Regions from separate parts of the Pantoea sp. S-LA4 genome, predicted to be linked through region 1. Evidence: predicted binding sites of a transcription regulator. Region 1 holds the regulator's gene; each other region holds the start of a gene.
The links. Region 1 encodes sigma-54, which starts transcription at its own class of promoters, with help from an activator protein. Its sites were predicted from a motif close to GTTGGCACANNTTTCGCTNT; they were not measured.
Positions count from the first base shown of each region.

Region 1 (2,203 bases):
CCTCGATTTTCCGTCGCCTCAGCGTCTACGATAACCTGATGGCGGTCCTGCAAATCCGTGACGATCTCACTGAAGAGCAGCGTCAGGATCGCGCCAACGAACTGATGGAAGAGTTTCACATCGAGCACCTGCGCGACAGCATGGGCCAGGCGCTATCCGGCGGTGAACGCCGCCGGGTCGAGATCGCCCGCGCGCTGGCTGCGAACCCCAAATTTATCCTGCTGGATGAGCCGTTTGCCGGTGTTGACCCGATCTCGGTCATCGACATCAAGAAAATCATCGAGCACCTGCGTGACAGCGGTCTGGGCGTATTGATCACCGACCATAACGTGCGCGAAACCTTAGCGGTGTGCGAACGGGCTTATATCGTGAGTCAGGGTCACCTGATCGCGCACGGCACGCCGAATGAAATTCTGGCAGATGAGCAGGTTAAGCGGGTTTATTTGGGTGAAGAGTTCAGACTCTGATAAGGTGTCGTAAATACTGATGTTTACCTGGGAACTACCATCCTGTCTATGAAGCAAGGTTTGCAACTCAGGCTCAGCCAACAGCTGGCGATGACACCGCAGTTGCAGCAGGCGATTCGCCTGCTGCAACTCTCTACGCTTGAACTCCAGCAGGAGTTACAGCTGGCACTGGAAAGTAATCCGCTGCTTGAACAGACCGATCTGCATGAAGAAATCGACTCTCGTGAGGCTCAGGAAGGCGAAGCGCTGGATACCCGTGAGGCGCTTGAGCAGAAAGAGATGCCTGATGAGCTGCCGCTGGATGCGACCTGGGATGAGATTTACACTGCCGGCACGCCGTCAGGCACCGGTACCGATTACCAGGATGATGAATTACCGGTTTATCAGGGTGAGACGACCCAGTCACTGCAGGATTACCTGATGTGGCAGGTTGAACTGACGCCGTTCAGCGATACCGACCGCGCCATTGCCACCTCGATCGTGGATGCGATCGATGACACCGGATACCTCACCGTTTCGCTTGAAGAGATTCTCGACAGCATCGGCAACGATGAGCTTGAGGCCGATGAAGTGGAAGCGGTGCTGAAACGCATTCAGCGCTTTGATCCGATTGGCGTTGGCGCACGCGATCTACGTGACTGCCTGCTGGTTCAGCTGTCGCAATATGCGCCCGAAACGCCGATGCTGGCGGAAGCCCGGCTAATCGTCAGTGAACATCTGGATCTGCTGGCTAACCACGATTTTCGCAGCCTGATGCGGGTTACGCGCCTTAAAGAAGAGGTGCTGAAAGAGGCGATGCTGTTAATTCAGTCGCTGGACCCGCGTCCCGGTCAGTCGATTAATACCGGCGAACCGGAATATGTCATTCCCGACGTGCTGGTGCGTAAAGTCGGCAACCGCTGGACGGTTGAGCTTAACGCCGACAGCGTTCCGCGCCTGAAAATCAATCAGCAGTATGCCGCCATGAGCGGGGCGACGCGCAACGACAGCGACAGCCAGTTCATTCGCAGTAACCTGCAGGAAGCGCGCTGGCTGATTAAAAGCCTGGAAAGCCGCAACGACACACTGCTGAAGGTGACGCGCTGTATCGTCGAGCAGCAGCAGGCGTTTTTTGAGCAGGGCGAAGAGTACATGCGGCCGATGGTGCTGGCTGATATCGCACAGGCGGTAGAGATGCACGAGTCGACCATTTCCCGCGTGACCACGCAAAAGTATCTGCACAGTCCGCGTGGCATTTTTGAACTGAAGTACTTTTTCTCCAGTCATGTGAATACTGAAGGTGGCGGCGAAGCCTCATCGACGGCGATTCGCGCGCTGGTGAAAAAATTAATCTCGGCGGAAAATCCAGCCAAACCCTTGAGCGACAGTAAACTCACCTCCATGTTATCTGATCAAGGGATCATGGTGGCACGTCGTACCGTCGCCAAATACCGCGAGTCTTTATCCATCCCGCCATCGAACCAGCGTAAACAGCTGGTTTGACAGAAATGAGAAGGAAGACCTATGCAGCTGAACCTTACCGGGCAAAATGTTGAAATCACCGCACCACTGCGCGATTTCGTCAGCGGTAAATTTGCCAAACTGGAACACTATTTCGAACATATCAATCAGGTCTATATTGTCCTGAAGGTCGAGAAGGTCACGCAGGTGGCCGACGCAACGCTTCACATCAACGGTGGCGAGCTGCACGCCACGTCGGAAGCGGAAGATATGTATGCGGCCATCGATGGGCTAAT
Region 1 is NZ_JBTLRC010000002.1:167,363-169,565, reverse strand. It holds gene lptB (LPS export ABC transporter ATP-binding protein) at 1-467, shown strand, start outside; gene rpoN (RNA polymerase factor sigma-54) at 516-1,949, shown strand; gene hpf (ribosome hibernation promoting factor) at 1,971-2,203, shown strand, end outside.

Region 2 (2,203 bases), 420 kb from region 1:
GATTGTGTGAAACAAAAGATTCTTTAGCTTCCAATCTGCAACTAATGTGCCAATCAGCGCAGCGGGAGAAAAAAGGTGGAGTGGCAATGAGATGGTGAGAAAAGCGGCGTTATCCGTCGCGATACGCCGTCGGGAAAGGTTGTACTAAAATGGGGCAAGGCACCAAAACGGTGCCTGTTAGCGGTGCTCCAGCTCGTCAAACTGCTGGTAAAGGTCGGCAATCTGATGAATGCGCTGGCGGCCCTGCGCCAGCATTTCATGCAGTAGCGCGTTGGCGATCAGGTTGATCAGGCTCATTGCCGAGGCGTAGCTATCAAAGGCCGAGACGCTGTCGAGCGGCGCACAGAGCTGCCAGCGTGCCAGCGCAATCACCGTTTGCGCCTGCGGCTCACACAGCGCCAGCAGTGGGATGCCGGCGGTTTGTAGCTGCTGCATCAGCGGGCGAATCATCCGGGTGCGACGGCGGAACGCCATCACCACCACCATATCGTCCGGCGTAATATCCACCAGCTCCTCGGCCAGCGTCTGGCCTGGCTGCGGCAGAATATGCACCTGCGGCCGCGCCTGCATCAGCTGCTGACGCAGGTGCAGCGCCACTGGATAGGCGTTGCGCATCCCAATGATAAACACCCGTTTTGCCTGCGCCAGCTGCTGGATCACCTCGCCGAAATGCTGCGCGTCCAGGCTATTGACCCATTGCGTCAGGTTAGCCATCTCCTGCTTATAGTGGCGCGACAGCAAGGTGTTGCCCTGCACCGCATCGCGGTTATCGGTCAGCGGCATACCGCTCTGTCGCAGGGTACGCAGCTCATCGCGCATCTCTTTGTACTTTTCATAGCCCAGCCGTTTGAACAACCGGCTGACGGTGGCTTTCGACACGCCGCTGAGCCGCGCCAGCTCGGCGCTGTTGTAGCTGATCAGATCGTCAAAATGGTCAAAAACAAAGTCAGCAATACGCTGCTCTTGCGGTGAGAGCTGGGAATAGTGGCTTCTGAGTCGTTCATCAAGCTGTTGCATAACAGGTCCTGTAACTTTTGTTTCAGCTGAAGCTAGCATAATTTGCGCCAGGTTAACGCGGCTGTCATAACGGCCGGAATGAAAACTGGAACAGCTCTTGCTTTGTATACCGTTCTGTCACCCGATAACAGAACGAGAAAAGCATGAATCAAAGCAATATGGCCCCGCAGGGGATGGCGGTGACGCCGCACCATCTGGCCAGTGAAAGTGCGCTGGCGGTGCTGCGTGACGGCGGCAACGCCATTGAAGCGATGGTGGCGGCGGCCTCAACCATCGCCGTGGTCTATCCGCACATGAATGGCCTTGGCGGCGACGGCTTCTGGCTGATTATGCCGCCGGGCGGCGATCCTGTCGCGATTGATGCCAGCGGCGCCGCCGGATCGCTGGCCCACTTCGACTTTTACGCCGATCATCAACAGATCCCGCATCGCGGTCCGAAAGCCGCATTAACCGTTGCCGGCACGGTCAGCGGCTGGCAGGAAGCGTTACAGCTGGGCGCGGAGCTGGGCGGTACGCCGCTGCCGCTGGCGCGTCTGTTGCGCGATGCCATTCGTTATGCCGCCGATGGCATTCCGGTCACCACTTCGCAGACCGCCGCCACGACGACATTCCGCCACGAGTTGCAGCATCAGCCCGGCTTTGCCGCCACGTTTATGCCCGATGGCGATGTGCCGCAACCGGGCAGCCGCTTTACTCAGCCAGCGCTGGCGCAAACGCTGTGTCAGCTGACGGAACAGGGACTCGACAGTTTCTATCGCGGTCCGCTGGCGCGCCATCTCGCCAGTGAGCTGTCAGCGCTGGGTATGCCGATCACCCTTGAGGATCTGCAACAGCAGCGCGCCCGCCGCTGTACGCCGCTGCATCTGTCACACAGCGAAGGCGATATCTGGAATATGACGCCGCCGACCCAGGGCATGGTGTCGCTGGCGATCCTGGGCATCACCGACGTGCTGGAAATGGGCGACGCCACTGAAGCGCAGACTATCCACCGCATCGTTGAGGCGACCAAAAAAGCCTTTGCGCTGCGTGATAAACACATCACCGATCCGCGTCACGTTACCGAAGATTTGCAGGCGCTGCTCGACAGCGATCATCTTCGCACGCTCGCCAGCCAGATTGACGATCGCCAGGCGGCGCCCTGGGGCAACGGCCGCGGGCCGGGCGATACGGTCTGGATGGGCGTGAT
Region 2 is NZ_JBTLRC010000002.1:585,716-587,918, reverse strand. It holds gene hpxU (MurR/RpiR family transcriptional regulator HpxU) at 178-1,017, opposite strand; gene ACX3P5_RS03490 (gamma-glutamyltransferase family protein) at 1,161-2,203, shown strand, end outside.
Region 2: the regulator sigma-54 is predicted to act here: its motif matches at 1,102-1,121, upstream of ACX3P5_RS03490 (gamma-glutamyltransferase family protein).

Region 3 (2,203 bases), 1.5 Mb from region 1:
ATACCCATTTGCTGGCGCTGGCGCTGCGTGCGGCTCGTCCGCAGATGAGTGCCCTGCAGCAGGGCTGGAGCGATCGGCTCATCGCCCTGCTGACCCGGATTGAACACGACCCCGCCCTCTACCTGATGGTCCGGAGATACGATGCCTGATTTCACCTCGCGTTACGCGCTGCTGTGTGTCGGAAACAGCATGATGGGCGATGACGGTGCCGGTCCGCGCCTGGCGGAGCGGTGCGCTGAACATCCGCTGCCCGGCTGGACGGTGGTGGACGGCGGCGCGGCCCCGGAAAACGATATCGGGTATTTACGTGAACTGCGCCCGCAGCATCTGGTGATCGTTGATGCCACCGATATGGGACTGGCAGCGGGCGAGATGCGTCTTATCGACGAAGAGGATATTGCCTACCTGTTCATGATGACCACCCACAACCTGCCGCTGAGCTTTCTGATTCAGCAACTGCGCAGCGATATTCCGGCTATCACCTTTGTCGGCATTCAGCCCGACGTGGTGGCCTTTTACTACCCGATCAGCGCCGCTGTTGAGCGGGCCGTTATCGATCTGCATCAGCGGCTGCCTGCGCTGGAACAGGGGCTGGGAATCGCCCCTTTCCGGGCGGCAGGCGCCTGACAACGGCGTCGTCATAACTGTCGGAATGATGACGAAACCCGGCTGACGTCAGCAGCCGGTTTCGTCACTTCCGACGACAGCCGATATAACCCACTGAATAAAAAGTAAAAAAATTAAATCTGCAAGCTGGCACGCTTTATGTATTACCCCTACAGCCCTCTCGTCAGGCCGGTGTGATCCGGCGTCAGACGAAATCCCCAATCAGGAGATTCAGATGAACCGGTTTATTATCGCCGACCCGAAAAAATGCATCGGCTGCCGCACCTGTGAAATAGCCTGTGTGATGGCGCACAGTGAATCGCAGGATATTTCACAGCTTAACGCCGTTACCTTCGCACCGCGTCTGCACGTTATCAAAGGCGTCAATCTCAGTACGCCGGTGATGTGCCGCCAGTGTGAAGATGCGCCCTGTGCCAATGTCTGTCCGAACGGTGCCATTCTTCGCGCCGCCGATCATGTGCAGGTGATGCAGGAACGCTGTATCGGTTGTAAAACCTGCGTGGTCGCCTGTCCCTACGGCGCGATGGAGGTGATCACCCGACCCGTTTTCCGTCAGAACGGGGCAGCGATGGTCGCCACCTCAGATAAAGCCGAGGCGCACAAATGCGACCTGTGCCACACCCGCCCGGACGGCCCGGCCTGTATGCAAACCTGCCCGACCAAGGCGCTATTCGCCATTGATCGCAACCAGTTGCAGGAAATGAACGCAGAAAAACGCCGCCGTGCGGCGCTCGACAGCCCCTCTCCGCTGCTGTTTTAACCCCGGATTAAGGAAACCCTCTTATGAATAAAGTCACGACCGTCTGCCCCTATTGCGGGGCTGGATGTAAATTGAACCTGGTTGTCGATAATGGAAAAATCATCCGCGCGGAAGCGGCGAATGGCGTCACCAATCAGGGCGAATTGTGCCTGAAAGGTTACTACGGCTGGGATTTTCTCAATGACACCAAACTGCTCACGCCGCGGCTGACCCAGCCGCTGATTCGCCGTGAAAAAGGCGGTAAATTTGAAGCCGTCAGCTGGGATGAAGCCATCCGCTACACCGCGCAGCGCCTGGCGGCGATCAAACAAAAACATGGCCCGCGCGCCATCATGACCACCGGATCGTCACGCGGCACCGGCAATGAAACCAACTTTGTGATGCAGAAATTTGCCCGCGCGGTGATCGGCACCAACAACGTCGATTGTTGTGCCCGCGTCTGCCACGGACCCTCAGTATCAGGATTGCAGGCCACGCTGGGTAACGGCGCGATGAGTAACTCCATCGGTGATATCGAAAACTCAAAATGCCTGCTGGTGATCGGCTATAACTGCGCAGACTCGCATCCCATCGTCGCCCGTCGGGTGATCAAAGCCAAAGAAAAAGGGGCGCAGATCATCGTCTGCGATCCGCGCCGCATCGAAACCGCCCGGATTGCCGATCAGCACCTGCAAATCAAAAACGGCTGCAACATGGCGCTGGTCAATGCCTTTGCCCATGTGCTGATCGAGGAAGATCTGTATGACCACGACTATGTGGCGAAGTACACCGAAGGCTTTGAGGAATACCGTAAAAATGTCGCCAGCTACTCCCCGG
Region 3 is NZ_JBTLRC010000002.1:1,633,862-1,636,064, reverse strand. It holds gene hycH (formate hydrogenlyase maturation protein HycH) at 1-149, shown strand, start outside; gene hycI (hydrogenase maturation peptidase HycI) at 142-627, shown strand; gene hydN (electron transport protein HydN) at 842-1,387, shown strand; gene fdhF (formate dehydrogenase subunit alpha) at 1,411-2,203, shown strand, end outside.
Region 3: the regulator sigma-54 is predicted to act here: its motif matches at 753-772, upstream of hydN (electron transport protein HydN).

Region 4 (2,203 bases), 2.6 Mb from region 1:
TCAACCCGACGATAGATGACATGTATTCGGCATGGCCCGGCAGTTGTGCGCATGAACAGCATGCCATCCTTAACGAACAGGTCGGCGCTTTCAACCAGCTCAACGCCCATCTGCTGGGCCAGGAAGCTGTGTTCGAAGTATGCGCTGTTAAAGCGGCCTGGGGTCAATACCACCACGGTGGGATCGTTAATGGGTGAGCTTTCGCGAAGCGTTTGTAGCAGATGCGACGGATAGCGTTCTACGGGAGCAATACGTTGCTGCGCAAAGAGTTCCGGATAGAGCCGCATCATCATTTTACGGTTCTCCAGCATATAGGAGACGCCGGAGGGGGTACGCAGGTTATCTTCCAGGACGTAATATTCGCCATCACTGTTGCGCACCATATCTACGCCAACAATATGCGCATAGATATTACGGTGAAGATCAACCCCTTGCATACAAGGTTGATACTGTTCGTTAGCCAGAACCTGTTCTGCCGGAATGATTCCCGCCTTCAGAATATGTTGTTCATGGTAGATATCGTAGAGAAAGGCATTGAGTGCCTGCACACGCTGGCGAATGCCGGCATCGAGCATGGCCCATTCGGCGGCCGGTATAATACGTGGCACGCTGTCGAACGGGATCAACCGTTCAGCACCATTATCGTCATCGTAGACATTGAAGGTAATACCTACCCGGTGAAACAGGAGGGCGGCTTCTTCCCGCTTGCGCTGTACAGCCTGATGATCAGCCTGTTGCAGCCATTGCCAGTAGGCGGCGTAGTGGTCACGGTGCTCACCTTCAGCCAGAAGCATCTCATCAAAAAAGGGTGAAGCGGAGAGATTGATATTCAGCATCGTCACCTCGCAGACGTTAAAGGCTGTCAATCTACTCAAGCATAAAGTGTGCCAGCATCTGAAGAAGCGAAACGGTGCAAAGCGGTAATGTTGCAACGTCCAATGCCCTTTTTTGGTGCAGGCTCAGCGCGGGAGTGTCTTAATATGGCGCTTAGTGTGCCGTGGTGGAGAAAAACCACCTCCGCCATAAGGATTCCGATCTTAGCTGGATCCCCGCGGAATCGATCAAACCTATCGAAGTGGTGCGCGGGCTAATGTCGTCCTTATAAGGCTCCGATGCGCTGGGCGGATACTCCATCTGGAATACAGGCGAGTCGTATAAGGTGAATAAAACGGTAAAGATCCGGGCAGGGGTGCTGAATCTGACCGATAAAAAACTCAACCGTGACGACTATAGCGATAACGAAGATGGCAGCAGGTATTTCGCTGCGGTTGATGATAGGTTCTGGCCGGGACGGTTGAGGTCCCGGCTGTTTTCTGTGTCCGCCGTCTGACTGACGGGATATTTTCAACGGCACTGCACGTAGTGGGGAAGCTGTTTTACGAGCTTTGTTCACTACCCGATAATCAGTGTGAAAGATTATTTTGCGCGTGCAGGAATCGCGTACGCCAGGGCTTGAGCACCCATAACGCCAGACCCGCGGTGATAAAGTCGAAGGTAATAGCGCAGCCAAAGACCAGGTGCCAGTTATGGGTGTGCTGATACATCAGTGCCGCCAGCGGACCGCCAAAGATTGCGCCGATACCCTGTGAGATATACAACCAACCATAGTTCGCTGAAGCATTTTCACTGCCAAAGGTGTCGGTCAGTGTGGATGGGAACAGCGAGAAGATTTCACCCCAGCCAAAGAACACTACGCCTGAAAGCAGTACGAATAGCAACGGATCTTCGCGGCAGGCAAGCCACAGCGTCATCGCAACACCTTCCAGCGCGAAGGCAACAAACATGGTATTTTCGCGGCCGTAGCGGTCAGAAATAAAACCAAACAGTGGGCGTGTTAAACCGTTCGTGAAACGGTCGATAGTCAGCGCCAGGGGTAGCGCGGCCATACCGAAAATTACCGCCTTGCTGATGCCGAAGTCTTCGGCAAAAATTGCCATCTGCGAGGTCACCATCAGTCCCGATGTCGACATCATGGTCATCATGATGAACATCAGCCAGAACAGTGGCTGGCGCAGCATTTCTCCGGAGCTGAACTGGCGCTGGTCCGGCACAGGCGACGGTATTTTGTTGACCGACTTCGTCATGCTGGTTTCAGGCAGTCTCAGGCTTTGACTGGCGAGAAAACCCACGGCGGCAAAGAGCAGGCCAAATAGGGTCATTGTCTGTTCCAGCCCGTAGCTGTTTAGAGAAATGGAAATCGGGA
Region 4 is NZ_JBTLRC010000002.1:2,789,200-2,791,402, reverse strand. It holds gene ACX3P5_RS13840 (circularly permuted type 2 ATP-grasp protein) at 1-836, opposite strand, end outside; partial or broken gene ACX3P5_RS13835 (hypothetical protein) at 1,121-1,330, shown strand; gene oxlT (oxalate/formate MFS antiporter) at 1,404-2,203, opposite strand, start outside.
Region 4: the regulator sigma-54 is predicted to act here: its motif matches at 873-892, upstream of ACX3P5_RS13840 (circularly permuted type 2 ATP-grasp protein).